DNA from 3 places in the Bradyrhizobium sp. 87 genome. Region 3 is predicted to be linked to each of the others. Evidence: predicted binding sites of a transcription regulator. Region 3 holds the regulator's gene; each other region holds the start of a gene.

Region 1 (5,738 bases), on a different contig from region 3:
CGTCGTCATCGGACGATAGCCGCGGTTGGCGGCTAGGTTCGCGATCACCATCGCGGTGTCGGCGAGCGCCATCAGGGCCTGGCCGCAGACCACACCACCGTTGCGGCACAGCCGCTCCGAGAACGGCATGCGCAGGAGCGCTGCCGGCTGCCAGTCCGGCACGTCCGGCGGCGGCAGGTGATCGATGCGCTCGACCGACAGGTTGAGATCCTGGACCCAGGGCGCAAAGACTTCGCCGAGGATGCGTCGGGCCTGATTGATGCCGAACTCGGCTTCTGGCTGCGATGGCATTGCTGTCGTTCCCTCCTGTATTGCCGGATGTTCGGCATTTCGAGCGGACCGGCGCGGCAAAGTCGCCGGTCTGCCGCGGGTCCCGTCGGCTTGAAAATGCCTGACTTCGCCCGGTATGATGCCATGGAGTGGGTATGGGTGGGTGATGTTGCGTAGGTATGTCCTCGTATTTTGTCTGGCCGGGCTCGGCCTGTTGCTGAACGGGTGCACCAAGTGCGGCCCGATCTGGGACGACTGGCTCCACGCGCCGAAATCGTGCAGATCGGACCGGCTCTAGCGGGCCGAGCGGCCCCTGCGGTTGTGGCAGGGGTGACAAGGCGCGGGCGACCCGCGCCGCCATGGATGATCAAGGAGTCAATGATGAAGCTTTTCCGTATGGCCGCGGTGCTGGCTGTTCTGGCGGGACCGACCGTGCTGGCGGGACCGGCTTATGCGCAAATGCCCAATCTCAATTTGCTGCAGGAGGGGCCTGGCAAGACCCCCGAGGAGAAGGCCGCTGAGGCCGAGCGTGACAGGGCTTACAAGGAAACGCTGAAGAAGATTCCAGACTCCAAGGCGTCCAACGATCCCTGGGGTGGCATGCGCTCCGACCCGCCGAAGCCGTCGGCGGCGCCAAAGGCGTCGGCCGCAACCGGTGCGCCGAAGAAGAAGTCCGGCACGACTGCCAATTGACCTTCCGCCCGAGCGGCGGCGGTTGAATGCCTCCGGCCGGGACTCCTCTTTGATCGGCCTGCTTCCTACATTGCGCGGGAGTGTATCGCGTCGAGGAGAGCAGAACATGGCCGATCGTCCGCGGGATCTCGCCGAGCGGATGGCGCGCCGGCGAAAAATGGGCGGCAAGCCCGGCCCGACGGCCGGCGACGGCTATCTGCGCGAGACCTTCACGCTGCCGCGCGCGGCGGCACGGGAGAGGGCGCAGGCTTTCTTCGCCCGCTACCCCAAGGCCGGCTATATGAGCGCGGTCGAGACCTGGCGCGAGCTGCCCGGCGGCGACATCGAATTCACGATGCGGCGGCTGCCCAGCGCGGATTAGGGCCGGCCCCTATTCGAAGGTTTCGGATGTGATGCGGATCCGGAATACGGGCTCCTTGGCCTCGTCCAGCAACTCCATATTCCATTCGGAATTTTCCTGGAGCTTGCGGGCGATGCCGGCGGCCATGTCGGCGCAGACGCTGGTCATCTCCTTCCAAGCCAGATCGCGATCGGCAAATTCCGACGCCTGGTCGGCACAGCCGGAATAGCGGCCGTTCCGGATTCGAAAGAAGTAGAGCGGCATGGTTCGCACCGATCGCGCCTGATGGCTCCGTCCCCACGGCCATAATCCCGGCAGTCCAATCCCAAACCGTCGGCAGATCAATTCCGGTCGGCTACGGAATAGCCCCATGGACGCCAGCCCACCGATCTCGGTCCGACGGCTCAGGCCGTGTCGCGTCCGATCGCCTTCAGCTCCCGATCGATGCGCAGCTGCACCCGTCGGATCGCCAAGAGATCGATCTTGGTCTCAGTCTTGCCGGTCTTGATCTGCTCGCCGATCCGGAACTGCCACTGCCAAATGCCGGGAATTGCCGTCTTGGCGACGGTGAACTCGATGCCCCTGTGATTCATGGGCCATCTCCCACGATTCACTTCCATCACTGAGAACATGCTGGGCGGCATAATATTCCAAGAAAGCCAAACCTGTCGGTAAGCCCCGGATCGCTCACGGCTATCGCGCAAACGCACGCGCTCTGGAACATACGAAATCGAAATTCGAAAGACGCCGGCCGCCCAGCGGCGGCGCGACCTCATGCCCGTGGTTCTCCGGCCAAGAACAGAGTTCCTGGGATGGGTAAGGGCACCTTCCGGAACGCGGCGGCATGTGCCTTGCTTGGCCCGATGCGGCTAAGCAACATGGACGCGTCATGCCGGGCATTCCCCGCCGCTATTCTCATTTCGTGTTCGGAATCATCCAGTCGGGACTGACCTCGCTGATCGCCGCGGGCATCGCCAGCTTTCCCGCAGGGAACGCGCTGGACTTCCTGGCGCACTGGATGGTGTCGTGGCTGATCGCATGGGCGGCGATGCTGCCGATAGTGCTGCTCGCAGCGCCGGCGATCCGCGCCTTCTCGCTGCGGCTGACGCAGGAGGAGGGCGGTTCGCAAACCGGCCGGCCGGCATGAAAATCGGAATGAAAAAACCCCGCTTGGGAGAACCAAGCGGGGAGAAGGTTATTGGAGGCTGAGGTGCTGGGCTGCAACACCATAGCCGGGCGACCCTAGCCGGCTCAGCTTACGACAGCCTGACAAGGCCCGACGGTGGCAGCAAAAGCCGGAGCGCGGGGGCCGCAGACTGGCCCCGCACCGGTCCCAATTTCGACATCCGTTCGCACAACTCAGGACACAACCGCAGGCGAGATTTCGCGGCGACGGTGCTGCCATGGGGGAAACGTGGCGTGCCGGCAACGGGGTGGCATCATGGACAACGTAGAGCGGTCATTCGCCGCCGCGACGGCGGCTGGCTTCGTCGTGCTGGTGATCGGCATCGGGTTGCTGGTTCTGCTGTAGGCGCTGTTGGGTGCGGGAGATGGCTCCGAGGGTGGAAAGGCCCGTGCGCGCCTTTCAAAAATCGCGAAAACAACCCCATGCACAGTAGCGTGCCTACAAATTTCCCCGCCCAATCAATGGCTTACTGGTAGTATTTAGATACCATATCGGCTCGGATTCGCCTTTCACGGCCATCCGAATCCCGATACCCGTGCCGATTCCCTGAGATCAACGGGCTGCCGCTCCGGCACCGTCGCCAGCGCGGTCCCAGCGGCCTAATGAACCTTGATCGCGTCCAGCGGCAAACGGAGTTCGGCGGCACGCTCTTCGCGGTCTTTCTTGCGGAACTCGTTTTCCTTGCGCTCGAACTTGCTCAGCTCCTCCCGCGCCGCCTCCAGCAGCGGAGTGCGCCGGGTCGTATCGTGATGCGTGTTGTCCGTCATGACTGAAGTCCCCTCAGTTGCGGTCCCATCCAAGAGTCCATCCAGGAGAAGGCCGCAGACCGCGAAAGGTTCGTGCCGCAGGATGACGGAATTCTGACGGTGTGCGGGTCATCCGTCTTTGATGCGCGTCAGCCAGAGCGTGCAAATTCCCAAAAGAACATATTGCGAACCTAGAACAAATAGGGTACATTGTTTTTATCGCCGCGCCGCCTCGCCAATCGTTTGTCCCTCACGCGAATCCTCGTCATAAGGAGCACGACCCGATGTCCACCACTGCCTTGCGTATCGTCGAAGGATCCTCCATGGACAAGAGTAAAGCTCTCGCCGCCGCGCTCTCCCAGATCGAGCGTCAGTTCGGCAAGGGCTCGGTGATGAAGCTCGGCAAGAACGACCGTTCGATGGATGTCGAGGCGGTCTCTTCGGGCTCGTTGGGGCTCGATATCGCGCTCGGGATCGGCGGCCTGCCGAAGGGGCGCGTCGTGGAGATCTACGGGCCGGAATCCTCGGGCAAGACCACGCTGGCGCTGCACACGGTGGCGGAAGGGCAGAAGAAGGGCGGCATCTGCGCCTTCATCGACGCCGAGCACGCGCTCGACCCGGTCTATGCGCGCAAGCTGGGCGTCAATATCGACGAGCTCCTGATCTCCCAGCCGGACACCGGCGAGCAGGCGCTGGAAATCTGCGACACGCTGGTGCGCTCCGGCGCGGTCGACGTGCTGGTGATCGATTCGGTCGCGGCGCTGGTGCCGAAGGCCGAGCTCGAGGGCGAGATGGGCGATGCGCTGCCGGGTCTGCAGGCGCGTCTGATGAGCCAGGCGCTGCGCAAGCTGACGGCGTCCATCAACAAGTCCAATACCATGGTGATCTTCATCAACCAGATCCGCATGAAGATCGGCGTGATGTACGGCTCGCCGGAGACCACCACCGGCGGCAACGCGCTGAAATTCTATGCTTCCGTCCGCCTCGACATCCGCCGCATCGGCGCGATCAAGGAGCGTGACGAAGTGGTCGGCAACACCACGCGCGTCAAGGTCGTCAAGAACAAGCTGGCGCCGCCGTTCAAGCAGGTCGAGTTCGACATCATGTACGGCGAAGGCGTCTCCAAGATGGGCGAGATCCTCGATCTCGGCGTCAAGGCCGGCATCGTCGAAAAATCCGGCGCATGGTTCTCCTACGACAGCCAGCGTCTTGGCCAGGGCCGCGAGAATTCGAAAGCGTTCCTGAAGGCCAACCCCGACATCACCGCCAAGATCGAGACCTCGATCCGCCAGAACTCCGGCCTGATCGCCGAGCAGATTCTGGCCGGCAGCCCCGAGCGTGACGCCGACGGCGAGGAGCCGGCGGACGAGTAAGCTTCAACAGTAAAGTTTTTCGCGAGGAGCGGGCGCTGAGGACGTTGAGTTGCCGACGTCTTCGGCGCCTGTTTCGTTTGGCGTGGGGGCACCGGGTGGTGCGATGAAGCGTCTGATCTTGACCAGTTCGTCCGGAGGCCAGCTCGCACGATCCGGGTTGGCGGAGCTTGTCATCTCATCCTCGTTTCACTTTGAGTGGGGACCGCTGCCCTCGCCCGAGAAGCTCGCAGCCTATTTCGCGCCGCGTTCGGCGAATCTCGGGCCTGGTGATCATTGGTCTGATTGGGGCATCCGGTGGCCCAAGAGCATCAAGGATCGCAAAGACTTGTCCCTTGCGGACTTCTGCGAGCAATATGACTTGGTTGAACTTTGGTTCGACCCAGCTCCCCGGGATCAATTGCAGCTCGTCTGCCTGCTGGACCACCTCAGCTCCTGCTCCTCGCTGGTGCCAAAGCTTCGACTTCGACTTGTCTCATCCGAGCTGACGACAGCACACGGTGAGGATCTCGCTGCGTCCGAGCCGCACATCCATGTCGTGCCTGTTAGGGCCCAGGAGTTCGAGACTGCCCGGTTGGCGTGGTCGGCCTACCGTGCGATGACCCCTGAGGCGTGCGTCGATCTCCTTCACCAGGATCTCAGTGCATTGCTGATGCTGCGCCCGGCCTTGCTCGATCTCTTGGCAGAACTGCCGTCGCCTTTCACGGGTCTCGGTGCGACCGAGATGCGATTTCTGGAGCTCCTTGCCAGAGGGTTTGCAAACACGAATGCGTTGTTTCACCTGCGCTCGCAACGGCGCACATATGTGTTCGGAGAATTTGAGTTGGGTTCGTTGCTCGAGGGGCTCGCGCTCGGCCCCAACCCCGTAGTGGCCGGGTTGGGCGACGAACTGCGCACGATCGATCGCGAAAATTTAAGAGCTCGGCACGAGGTCTATCTCCGCAGCCGGTTGTCGTTGACCGAGTTCGGCAGGGCCGTCCTGGCCCATCAGGAAGATTTCAGTCGCCACAATCCGATCGATCGCTGGTGGGGCGGCACGCACCTGACCAATGATCGGCTGTGGCGTTACGGTAATGTTTTGACGAAGCCTTGAGACCACGGCATGACGCGGCTCATTGTCACGACCGACTCGT
Region 2 (5,738 bases), 100 kb from region 3:
CCGCCATCGCCGCCTTCGGGGCCGAGGTCGATGACCCAGTCGGCGGTCTTGATCACTTCGAGATTGTGCTCGATGACGACGACCGTGTTGCCCTGCGCGACCAGCTCGTGCAGCACCTCCAACAGCTTCTTGACGTCGTGGAAATGCAACCCGGTGGTCGGCTCGTCCAGGATGTAGAGCGTGCGGCCGGTGGCGCGCTTTGACAGCTCTTTTGCGAGCTTGACGCGCTGGGCTTCGCCGCCCGAGAGCGTCGTGGCCTGCTGGCCGACATGGATGTAGTCGAGGCCGACGCGATGCAGCGTCTGGAACGTCTCGCGTACACGTGGGACCGCCTTGAAGAACTCGGCCGCTTCCTCGACGGTCATGTCGAGCACGTCGGCGATGCTCTTGCCCTTGAATAGGACCTCCAGCGTCTCGCGGTTGTAGCGCTTGCCCTTGCAGACGTCGCAGGTGACGTAGACGTCGGGCAAGAAGTGCATCTCGATCTTGATGACGCCGTCGCCCTGGCAGGCCTCGCAGCGGCCGCCCTTGACGTTGAAGGAGAACCGGCCGGGCTCGTAGCCGCGCGCTTTCGACTCGGGCAGGCCGGCGAACCATTCGCGGATCGGCGTGAAGGCACCGGTATAGGTCGCAGGGTTGGAGCGCGGCGTGCGACCGATCGGCGACTGGTCGATGTCGATGATCTTGTCGATGTGCTCGAGGCCCTCGATGCGGTCGTGCGGCGCGGCGCCTTCGCTGGCATTGTTCAGCTTGCGGGCGATCGCCTTGTAGAGCGTGTCGATCAGCAGCGTCGACTTGCCGCCGCCGGAGACGCCGGTGACGCAGGTGAACAGGCCGAGCGGAATTTCGGCCGTAACGTTCTTGAGGTTATTGCCGCGCGCGTTGACCACCTTGATGGTGCGGCGATGGTTCGGCGGGCGCCGCTCGGGCACCTCGACCTCGAGCTCGCCGGTGAGATATTTGCCCGTCAGCGAGTTGGGGTTGCGCATGATCTCGGCGGGCGTGCCTTCGGCGATGATGTTGCCGCCATGCATGCCGGCGCCGGGGCCGATGTCGAGCACGTGGTCGGCGAGCAGGATCGCGTCCTCGTCGTGCTCGACCACGATCACGGTGTTGCCGAGGTCACGAAGTCTCTTGAGCGTGTCGAGCAGGCGCGCGTTGTCGCGCTGGTGCAAGCCGATCGAGGGCTCGTCGAGCACGTAGAGCACGCCTGTTAGCCCCGAGCCGATCTGCGAAGCCAGCCGGATGCGCTGGCTTTCGCCGCCGGAGAGCGTGCCGGAGGAGCGGGAGAGCGTGAGGTAGTTGAGGCCGACGTCGAGCAGGAAGGTGAGGCGCTCGCGGATCTCCTTGAGGATGCGGCCGGCGATCTCGTTCTGCTGGGTGTTCAGCGCCTCCGGCACGGTCTCGAACCACGCGCCGGCGCCCTTCACCGACATCTCGGAGATGTCGCCGATATGCTTGCCGCCGATCTTGACGCAAAGCGCCTCGGGCTTCAGCCGAAAGCCGTGGCACGCCTCGCAGGGCACGTCGTGGAAGTACTTCGCCAGCTCCTCACGCGCCCACTCGCTCTCGGTCTCGCGATAGCGGCGGTTGATGTTGGTGATGACGCCCTCGAACGGCTTCTTGGTGTCGTAGGAGCGGACGCCGTCCTCGTAGGAGAACTTGATCTCGTCCTCGCCGGAGCCATGGAGGATCGCGTTCTGCGTCTTCTTGGGCAGATCCTTCCATTTGGTGGTCAGCGTGAACTTGTAGTGCTTGCCGAGCGCAGTCAGCGTCTGAATGTAATAGGGCGACGAGGATTTGGCCCAGGGCGCGATTGCGCCCTTGCCAATGGCGAGCTCCTTGTCGGGAATGACGAGGTCTTCGTCGACATGCTGCTCGACGCCGAGGCCGCCGCACGCAGGACAGGCGCCATAGGGGTTGTTGAACGAGAACAGCCGGGGCTCGATCTCGGGGATGGTGAAGCCGGACACCGGGCAGGCGAACTTTTCCGAGAACAGCATGCGCTCGGGTCCGCTCTTGTCGTGGATCTTTGCGGTCTTCTTCTTCTCTTCCGCGGGTGCTGCCGCAGCCGGCGCATCCGCGAATTCGATGACGGCGAGGCCCTCGGCAAGTTTCAGCGCGGTCTCGAAACTTTCGGCGAGGCGCTGGCCGATGTCGGGGCGCACCACGATGCGATCGACGACGACGTCGATGTCGTGCGGGAATTTCTTGTCGAGAACAGGGGCTTCGGCGAGCTCGTGGAAGGCGCCGTCGATCTTGACGCGCTGAAAGCCCTTCTTGAGCCATTCGGCAAGCTCTTTGCGGTACTCGCCCTTGCGGCCGCGCACGACCGGCGCGAGCAGATAGAGGCGCGAGCCCTCGGGCAGCGCCAGCACGCGATCGACCATCTGCGAGACGATCTGGCTCTCGATCGGCAGGCCGGTGGCGGGCGAATAGGGCACGCCGACGCGCGCCCACAGCAGGCGCATGTAGTCGTAGATTTCGGTCACCGTGCCGACGGTGGAGCGCGGGTTCTTCGACGTCGTCTTCTGCTCGATCGAGATCGCCGGCGACAGGCCGTCGATCTGGTCGACGTCGGGCTTCTGCATCATCTCCAGGAACTGGCGGGCGTAGGCAGACAGCGATTCGACGTAGCGGCGCTGGCCTTCGGCGTAGATGGTGTCGAACGCGAGCGAGGATTTGCCGGAGCCCGACAGCCCCGTGAACACCACCAGCTTGTCGCGGGGAATCTCGACATCGACGTTCTTGAGATTGTGCTCGCGCGCGCCACGGATGGTAATTGCGCGCAGGTTTGATCCCACGTTCTGCTGTTGGCGCTTCGCCTTGATCACTTCATCCATCCGGGTTGCCCTCAAGGAATCCCAAAGGCGCGCGATCGCGCCAACAAAAAAGGCGCGCTTCGCCCGGAACCGGGATCGGCGCCGATGGGGTTGTCAGCGAACGTAGGAAGAACGGAGACGGATTTCCAGTGGGACTTGCGAATCGTCAACGGATTGTTGGCGCACTGGCGGCATCTGGCAGGAGCAGGGTGGAACTGCGCGGCAACGTGCCCGACAAAACAAAAAGGCCGGCACAAGGCCGGCCTTTCGTAACGCGGATGGCGTTGGGGCTAAGTACTGAACTCAGTACTTGGCGACCACCGGGCCCCCGAAGTGATAGTTCACGCCGACCTGCACGGTGTGAAACTCGAGCGTGCCGGAGGGCAGGGCGCCCGAGAAGTAGGTCTCGCCGCCGAGGCTGCGAAAGAGGTACTCGCCCTTGACCGACCACTGCGGAGCGAAGAACGCTTCGACGCCCGCACCGACGGTCCAGCCGGAGTGCCACTTGCTGTCGGAAACGGTCACGCCGAGCGCGCTGACGCTGAGCTTGTTGTCGATCCAGGCGTAACCACCGGTGCCGTAGAACAGGACGTTGTTGACGGCGTAGCCGATGCGGCCGCGCACGGTTCCCATCGCATCGGTTTTGGAGCTGAGGGTGGTGCTGACGAGGCCGAAGCCGGGGACGGCAACGGGGCCGGTGACCGACGCGCTGACATCAGCCCAGGAACCATCGGCCTCGACGCCGAGCACGACATTGCCGGTCTGCCAGTTGTAGCCGGCAGTACCGCCGACGAAGCCGCCCTTCATCTTCGGGTCGGTCGAGGAATTTTCCCAAGCGCCGCCACCGACGATACCGAGGTAGAAGCCGGTCCAGTTGTAGACCGAAGCCATGGCCACCGGGGCCTTGGTGTAGGGGCGCGCCGCGAGATCAGCGGCCGAAGCCGGGGCGGCGAGAGCGAACAAACAGGCCGAAGCCAACAAAACCTTTTTCATTTTCAACTAATCCCAGTCCCAGTTTCTGATTGTGCCTTCCACGATAGGGAGGGCATCGGACTCACTTGCCCAACTGATGCCGTACTTACACCAGTGAAGCCGCAAGTTGTGTCACTCAAAAGCAACAACGGTCGGAAAACGGAACGGTTATTGACCGATTAATATTGGAGAACTGCACAGCAAAAGGCCGGCGCAAGGCCGGCCTTCGAAGTGCGATATGTCCAGCGCGATCAGTACCTTGCGATGGCCGGACCGCCCCAGCGATAGTTCAAGCGCACCAGGCCCATGTCTACGTCCTGGCGAATCCGGTCGCTGCCGAATACCGCACCCGCGGGCGTTGTGAAGCCGATCGTGCGATCGCCAAGGAAGATGTGGTCGTACTCAAAGCCCAGCGACCAGTTCGGGGCGAAGCCGAATTCCAGACCGGCCCCGACCGTGCCACCCCAGCGAGTCTCCCGGGCCGAAGCCAGCAGCGCGCCCGCGCCGGGCGTACCCGCAGCAGCGTAGATGTCGTACTTGTCACCGACGACGGCGGCGCCGCCCTTCACGTAAAGCAGCACGTTGTTCCAGGCGTAACCGACCTGACCGGTGATGAGACCGAAAGCGTCGATGCGGGAACGGTTGCGATCACCCGTCACCAAAGCGGTACCAGGGAAGAGGGTGCTCACGTTGTCGCCCCGGAAGTCAGCCCAGTTGCCCTGGCCTTCCAGACCGAACACCCAATTGGCGGACTGCCAGCGATAGCCGATCTGGCCGCCGACGGTGCCCCCTGTTGCATTGTGACAGCCTTCGCCGACGAGAACGCCGGTCGCGGGCGTGACGAAGTCCCAGCACTTGTGGCTGGAGCCACCGCCGCCGTTGATGCCGATGTAGAAGCCGCTCCAGTCGTAGATGGCGGCAACCGCCGGCGGCGGGGCTTTGGTGTAGGGACGCGCGGCCATGTCCGCCGCGCTTGCGGGAGCCGACAAGCCCATCGCCACTGCACCGATTGCACAAATAAGAAGCTTATTCATTGCCAGTCTCCCCAGGTTTCGTCCGCTTCTTATGTCCCCGAAGCGGCTGATCAGGCGCGAGGGCCCATATGAACTAAGTCCGAGGCAACCGTAGCTCTACGGAGCGGCAGAGTCCGTCTCCCAAATGCAACAAGACCGGGGCAGTGCGAGTACCCATAACTTGCTGAATGTTAAGTTCTTTCTTCCATTTTTGGGAACCTACAAAGGTTCCAATCGACGTGTCCTTTCCGCAACACATGTGGCCGATCGATCCCACGCCTTCAGATCTGTCTTCGCCAAGAACAAATCTGGAACGAACCGGAGGTCGATGCTATATGTGGGGATAACCGGAAGGGTGACGGCCTGATCGTCGTCCGCAAGTGTTCGGCGAGCGTATAGGGTCGCCTCAACAGGCACGGCGGAACGCGGGAGCGGACCGGCCTTCTTGAATTCAGTGGCATTCGGAGCGGAGAGCGGAGATGGCGGGAAGCGTCAACAAGGTCATTCTGGTTGGAAATCTCGGCAAGGATCCTGAAATCCGCCGCACCCAGGACGGGCGGCCGATCGCCAATCTGAGCGTCGCGACTTCGGAGACGTGGCGCGACAAGGCGACTGGCGAGCGCAAGGAAAAGACCGAGTGGCACCGCGTCGTGATCTTCAATGAAGGGCTCTGCAAGGTCGCCGAACAGTATCTGAAGAAGGGCGCCAAGATTTACGTCGAGGGTGCGCTCCAGACCCGCAAATGGACCGACCAGAGCGGTGTCGAAAAGTACTCGACCGAAGTCGTGCTGCAGGGGTTCAACTCGACCTTGACGATGCTGGACGGTCGTAGCGGCGGTGGCGGAGGCGGCAGCTTCGGCGACGAGCCGGGCGGCGATTTCGGCTCCTCCGGTCCGGTCAGCAGCACGCCGCGGCGCCCTGTTGCCGCCGG
Region 3 (5,738 bases):
GCGAGGAATGCCTTCTTCTTCGGCTCCAACCCAAAGCTCTACCGGGGCAGGGCCGGCGTCGCAGACTATTTCAACGGCCTGCCGCGCTGGCGCAAGCCGAGCGCGGTGTTTTCCGAGGTGACGGCGGCGCAGGCAGGTCCTGATCTGATCAATATGGCCGCCACCATCTCGTTCGATCTCGCCGGCGAACGCCCCGATTTCTCGGTCAAGATGAGCTGGGTCATCATGCGCGAGGACGGCGACTGGAAGATCGTCAATCACCATGCTTCGTCGCAGGCGCCGCTGATCTGACGAGCGGGCACACGGCTTCGTCATTCTCGTGAGAGAACGAACGTGCTCCCCGCGCGTTGGGGTGGGTCCAACAAGGAACCCACCATGCAGAACATCGCAGAGCATATGGAAGTGATCGGCGCCGACGGCGTCCACATCGGCACCGTCGACAAGGTCGAAGGCAATCGCATCAAGCTGACCAAGAAGGACAGCGGCGAGGGCAGCCACAAGGGCCATCATCACTTCATCGACAAGGGCCTCGTCGCCGATATCGAGGGCAACAAGGTCAGGCTGTCGGCCAAGGCGGATGTGGCCGTGACGATGGAAGAGGAAAAGTAGCGGCCGCGCCCCTTCGTTCCTGATCCGTACCGCTATCCGCCCACCTGCACGTTCCGGTAGCTTCTGGCTTCGTTGCGTATCATCGAGTGCAGGGAATGGCGGAGCCGGGCCGGCCGGTACGATCGCAGGGATCGCGGGGACGTGGCCCGCGGGCCGCGCCGCGTCCGCGGGCGGCCTCGCGCCTGCAGGCCTCGACCTCTGGACATCGCTGGCCGAGACCCTCCGCGCCTGGCTGCGCGCCGAGGCGGGCGCCGGGCGGCTGTTGCCGTGGGTGCCCGTCGCGTTTGGCTGCGGCATCGCGCTTTATTTCTCTGCCGATCATGAGCCGGTGCTGTGGGTCGTTGCCACGACCGCCATCGCGCTCCTGCTTGGCGCGGCTCTGTTGCGGCGGAGCCGGCTGTTCGCCCCGGCCATCATGATCGCGGCGGTCGCGGCCGGCTTTGCCGTCGCAACCTGGAAGACGGCGCGCATCGCCCACCCGGTGCTGGCAAGGGCGCTCTATTCGGTGTCGTTGTCGGGCTTCGTCGAGGCTCGCGACATCCGCGAGCGTACCGATCGTTTCGTGCTGCGCGTCACGGCGATGGAGGCGCAGCGCAGCGACGTCAGGCTCGAGCGCGTGCGCCTGTCGGTCCGCAAGGGCACCGCGCCGGAGGTCGGTAGCTTCGTTCAGCTGAAGGCACGGCTGATGCCGCCACTCGCGCCGGTGCGGCCCGGCAGCTACGACTTTTCGCGTGACATGTTCTTCCAGGGCATCGGCGCCTCCGGCTTCGCGATGGGCGCCATCACGGTGGCGTCGCCGCCTGAGACCGGCGGCTTACGGCTGCGTTACGCGGCCTTCATGCAAGGCCTGCGCGATGCGATCGATGCCCGCATCCGGGCGACGCTCGACGGCGACAATCGGGCGATCGCGACCGCGCTGCTCACCGGGCGGCGCGATGCGATCACCACGCCCGTCAACGATGCGATGTTCATCTCCGGCCTCGGCCACGTGCTCTCGATCTCCGGTTATCACATGGCCGTCGTTGCCGGCGTCGTGTTCTTCGCGGTGCGCGCGCTGCTCGCTCTGATCCCCGGATTGGCGGCCGGCTTCGCCATCAAGAAATGGTCGGCCGCCGCCGCGCTGGTCGCCGCTGCGTTCTACCTGCTGCTGTCGGGCGCGGAGGTCGCCACGCAAAGGTCGTTCTTCATGACGGCGGTGGTGCTGATCGCGGTGATGGTCGATCGCCGCGCCATCACCTTCCGCACGCTTGCTGTGGCTGCGCTGATCGTGCTGGCGGTCGCGCCGGAAGCGCTGGTGCATCCGAGTTTTCAGATGTCGTTTGCGGCAACGCTCGGCTTGGTCGCACTGGTGCAGATCGACATGCCCAATTTGTTTGCCTCGCCGGACAATTCGGCGACTGCGCGCATTGCGATGTGGGGTCGGCGCGAGATTGCGATGCTGTTCATGGCTTCGCTGATTGCGGGACTTGCGACGACGCCCTATGCCGCCTTTCATTTCCACCGTGTCACGCCGTTCGGCGTGCTCGCCAATCTCGGCGCGATGCCGGTGGTCTCTGCGCTGGTGATGCCGGCGGGGCTGTTGGGGCTGCTTGCTGCGCCGTTCGGGCTGGACAGCGTGTTCTGGTGGCTGATGGGGATTGGCATCGAGTGGATGGTCGCGGTCTCGCGCTGGGTCGCGGCCTTGCCGGGCGCGGTGGGCCGCATCCCGGCGTTCGGGATCGCGCCGCTGATCGCGGCGAGCCTGGGAATCATTGTGCTCGGCTTGTTGCGCACGCCGCTGCGCTGGTCCGGCGCCCTGGTGCTGCTGGCAGCGATCCCCTGGGGACTGTCGGCGCGGCAGCCCGACATCCTGATTGCCGGGGATGGCGCCAGCGTCGCGGTGCGGGGCAGGGACGGATATCTGCACCTGATCAGGACGAACAAGGACAGCTTTCTGCTCAAGGAATGGCTCGCTGCCGACGCCGATCCGCGCGATGCGGGCAGAGCCTCGCTTGCCGATGGCGTGTCCTGCGACGAATCCGGCTGCGTGACGCCACTGGCCGACGGGAGGCTGGTCGCGCTGGCACTGCGCGTCGACGCTCTCGCAGACGATTGCAGTCGGGCCGCCCTGGTGGTGACGACACGTCCCGCGCCGCCCGATTGCGCGGCGATGGTGGTCGATCGGCAGCGGCTCGCCAGCCAGAGCGCGCTGGCGCTGACGCAGCGTGGTGACGGTTTTGTGGTTCAGGCAGTGAGGGCGAGAGGCACGAGCCGCCCCTGGTTGCCGGCCGGCGCCGGCGAGGATGATTTCGACGGCAGCCTCGCGCCAAAGTCGACCGCGCCTCGCATCAAGGACGCAACGCCGGCGGACACCGACCTGCAAGCCGACGATTGATCTGATGGTGCGGAGCAACGCAGTGGTTCGGTGCGTCCGTTCGGATTCGCGGGGTGCAAACCACACCATCTCGCCGGCCACGGCCGGCGATGGCGATTCAATCCTGACCTCCGACTTCGTAGCCGGAGGGCGGCTCTGTCAGCCGATCGGCAGGTGCGTGACGGTCGGCTGCCTGTCGGCGGTGATCTGCGCCTTGTGCTCGCGCTCGGTGACCGACTGAGTCACCGGCAGTTGCAGCACCGTCGCGCGCTGGCCTTCGACGAGCTGCGTCACCAGCACGTATTTGCCGTCGGGGAATTCGATCGCATCATGATGGCGGTCGGGAACGTGCGGATCGATCTTGCCGAACTTGCCCACGCGGGAATTGATGGTGCGCGTCCAGATCCAGCGATTGTCGTAGCGGACGTCGTCGGCGAAGGCGAGCTCCGTCCCCGGCAGCAGGCAGACGGCAACAGACGGATCGGCTGCAGAGGCGAAGCCGCGCGTCGAGGTGCCGCGGAAGCTTGTCGTGACGATCGTCTCGCCGACTTCGGCGGGGCGCGACGCGACGGCATGTAGGCTGTAGTCACACATCGGGTGCTCCTCATGCTGGGATAGCAACCCGCGTCTCTTATCGAGGCGCAGGCCTCTATCAGAGTGGAAGCACGAACGCTCTGCTTGGTTGTGGGCAAATCTGCGGCTGGCTTCCGCAAGCCGCGATCACATTATCTTTCCCGAATTCAATAGGAACAAAGCTCGCCGCGATGCATTCGGGAGGCGCGTACGCGAACATTGCCAACTTGGCTGCAACGGCCGAACTTGACCGCTGGTCGCTGTTTCCTCGAACAACCGAGCCGCGAAGCGGTGCTGCTTGAAGCGGTGCTGCTTCGTCGGCGTGGCGAGGAGCCAGCGTTGGAGGAGGGGCCGGATAGTCTGTGCAGAACCAGAAAGGCTATCCAGCCGGAGCGGACGATGATCCGCTCCAATCTCTGACCGGCGATGCCGATCGGAAGCGCGCGAGGCGCCAAGCACCTCCGGCATGAAGTGCTTCCGATATGAAGTACTGCCGATAGAAAGACTCCCGGTATCAGTACTTCCGGTAAAGCCCGATCAGCTTGCCCTGAATCTTCACCCGGTTGGGCGGCAGGATGCGGACCTCATAGGCCGCGTTGGCGGGCTCGAGCGCGATCGAGGCGCCGCGACGGCGGAAGCGCTTCAGCGTCGCTTCCTCGTCGTCGATCAGCGCCACCACGATGTCGCCGGTATCGGCGCTCTCGTTGCGCTGGATCAGGGCCATGTCGCCGTCGAGAATGCCGGCTTCGACCATCGAGTCGCCGCGCACTTCCAGCGCGTAATGCTCGCCCGAGCCGAGCATGTCAGGCGGTACGCTGATAGTATGGCTGCGGGTCTGCAACGCCTCGATCGGCGTGCCGGCCGCGATGCGGCCCATCACCGGCACCGCGACGGGACGTTCGCCCTCGTCAGCGGGCAGGCTCGCGCTCGCACGCACCTTGCCGAGATTGCCCTCGATGACGCTCGGCGTGAAGCCGCGGCGGCTGCCAGCGGCTGCCTGGAGCTCCGGCAGCTTGATGACTTCAATCGCACGGGCGCGGTTGGGCAGGCGTCGGATGAAGCCACGCTCCTCGAGCGCCGTGATCAGGCGATGGATGCCCGACTTCGAGCGCAGATCGAGCGCATCCTTCATCTCGTCGAAGGAGGGCGGCACGCCGCTTTCCTTCAGACGCTCACTGATGAACCGCAGAAGCTCGTATTGTTTGCGCGTTAACATCTCGACCAAAGTCCCCCGGTTGATGTCGTCCGATTCCGAGACGCTGAATTCGGCCATAAGCCGCTGCATGCTCGAAACAAATCATGAACAGACACTATATGTTCGATACATGTTCCGCAACTGCTTAATTTACCGTGAACAGAGCAAAGTGCGCGGAACGCGCGTTGCGGGGGCGCTCAGACGGGGAGCCGCAACACTTCGCAAGCCGTGCCGGCTTCGGCCTTCGGCGCGAATGGTGCGCGGACGAGAAGTACCTGTGCTGCAGCGAGATTCGCAAGCAGCGAAGAGTCCTGATGATTGACGGGAACAACGACGCGTGTGCCATCGTCACGCTCCTCAAGATGCGCGCGCAGATAGTCCTCGCGCTGGTCGTTGGCGCCGACGTCGCGGCCGAGCACGGCGCGTTCACGGCGATGGTGAATCACTGAACGGCCCGACAGGGCGCGAATCAGCGGCACCATGAACAGGAAAGCGCACACGTAGGACGATACGGGATTGCCCGGCAGGCCGATCACACCCATTGCGCCGAGTCGCCCGTGCATCATCGGCTTGCCTGGCCGCATCGCGATCTTCCAGAACGCCATCGCGATGCCTTCGTCCCGCAGTGCCTGCTGGACCAGATCGTGGTCGCCGACCGATGCGCCGCCGGTCGTGATCAGGACGTCGGCGCCGCTCTCGCGGGCGCGGCGGATGCCGGCGGTGGTGGCCTCGAGCGTGTCGGCGGCAATACCGAGGTCGATGGTCTCGGCGCCCTCGCTGCGGGCGAGCGCGTGCAGGGCGTAGCCGTTGGAATAGACGATCTGGCCGTGGCCGGGCGTGGTGCCCGGCATCACCAGCTCGTCGCCGGTGGCGAGAATCGCGACCTTCGGACGCCTGACAACGGCAAGGTGCGGATGATTCATCCCGGCGGCGAGCGCGAGGTCTCGCTCGGTCAGACGGCTTCCCTTGCGCAGGAGCACGTCGCCCTCGCGGAAATCGACGCCGGCG

The links. The regulator LexA, encoded in region 3, represses DNA repair genes until DNA is damaged. The targets are predictions, from matches to a motif close to TGTTCNNNNTGTGTTCNG.
Region 1: a site for LexA is predicted at 3,428-3,445, ahead of recA (recombinase RecA). Genes of this name have one in related genera too.
Region 2: a site for LexA is predicted at 2,940-2,957, ahead of uvrA (excinuclease ABC subunit UvrA). Genes of this name have one in related genera too.

The regions. Positions count from the first base shown of each region.
Region 1 is NZ_JADPIQ010000086.1:210,555-216,292, forward strand. Features, by position in the region: gene IVB50_RS21840 (PaaI family thioesterase) at 1-291, opposite strand, end outside; gene IVB50_RS21845 (hypothetical protein) at 652-963, shown strand; gene IVB50_RS21850 (hypothetical protein) at 1,070-1,324, shown strand; gene IVB50_RS21855 (hypothetical protein) at 1,334-1,567, opposite strand; gene IVB50_RS21860 (hypothetical protein) at 1,708-1,896, opposite strand; gene IVB50_RS21865 (DUF2798 domain-containing protein) at 2,193-2,450, shown strand; gene IVB50_RS21870 (hypothetical protein) at 3,089-3,256, opposite strand; gene recA (recombinase RecA) at 3,520-4,608, shown strand; gene IVB50_RS21880 (hypothetical protein) at 4,712-5,698, shown strand; gene IVB50_RS21885 (hypothetical protein) at 5,708-5,738, shown strand, end outside.
Region 2 is NZ_JADPIQ010000075.1:113,956-119,693, forward strand. Features, by position in the region: gene uvrA (excinuclease ABC subunit UvrA) at 1-2,843, opposite strand, end outside; gene IVB50_RS17140 (outer membrane protein) at 3,126-3,815, opposite strand; gene IVB50_RS17145 (outer membrane beta-barrel protein) at 4,046-4,828, opposite strand; gene IVB50_RS17150 (single-stranded DNA-binding protein) at 5,287-5,738, shown strand, end outside.
Region 3 is NZ_JADPIQ010000075.1:11,413-17,150, forward strand. Features, by position in the region: gene IVB50_RS16620 (nuclear transport factor 2 family protein) at 1-291, shown strand, start outside; gene IVB50_RS16625 (DUF2171 domain-containing protein) at 376-609, shown strand; gene IVB50_RS16630 (ComEC/Rec2 family competence protein) at 872-2,983, shown strand; gene IVB50_RS16635 (hypothetical protein) at 3,122-3,556, opposite strand; gene lexA (transcriptional repressor LexA) at 4,050-4,751, opposite strand; gene glp (gephyrin-like molybdotransferase Glp) at 4,928-5,738, opposite strand, start outside.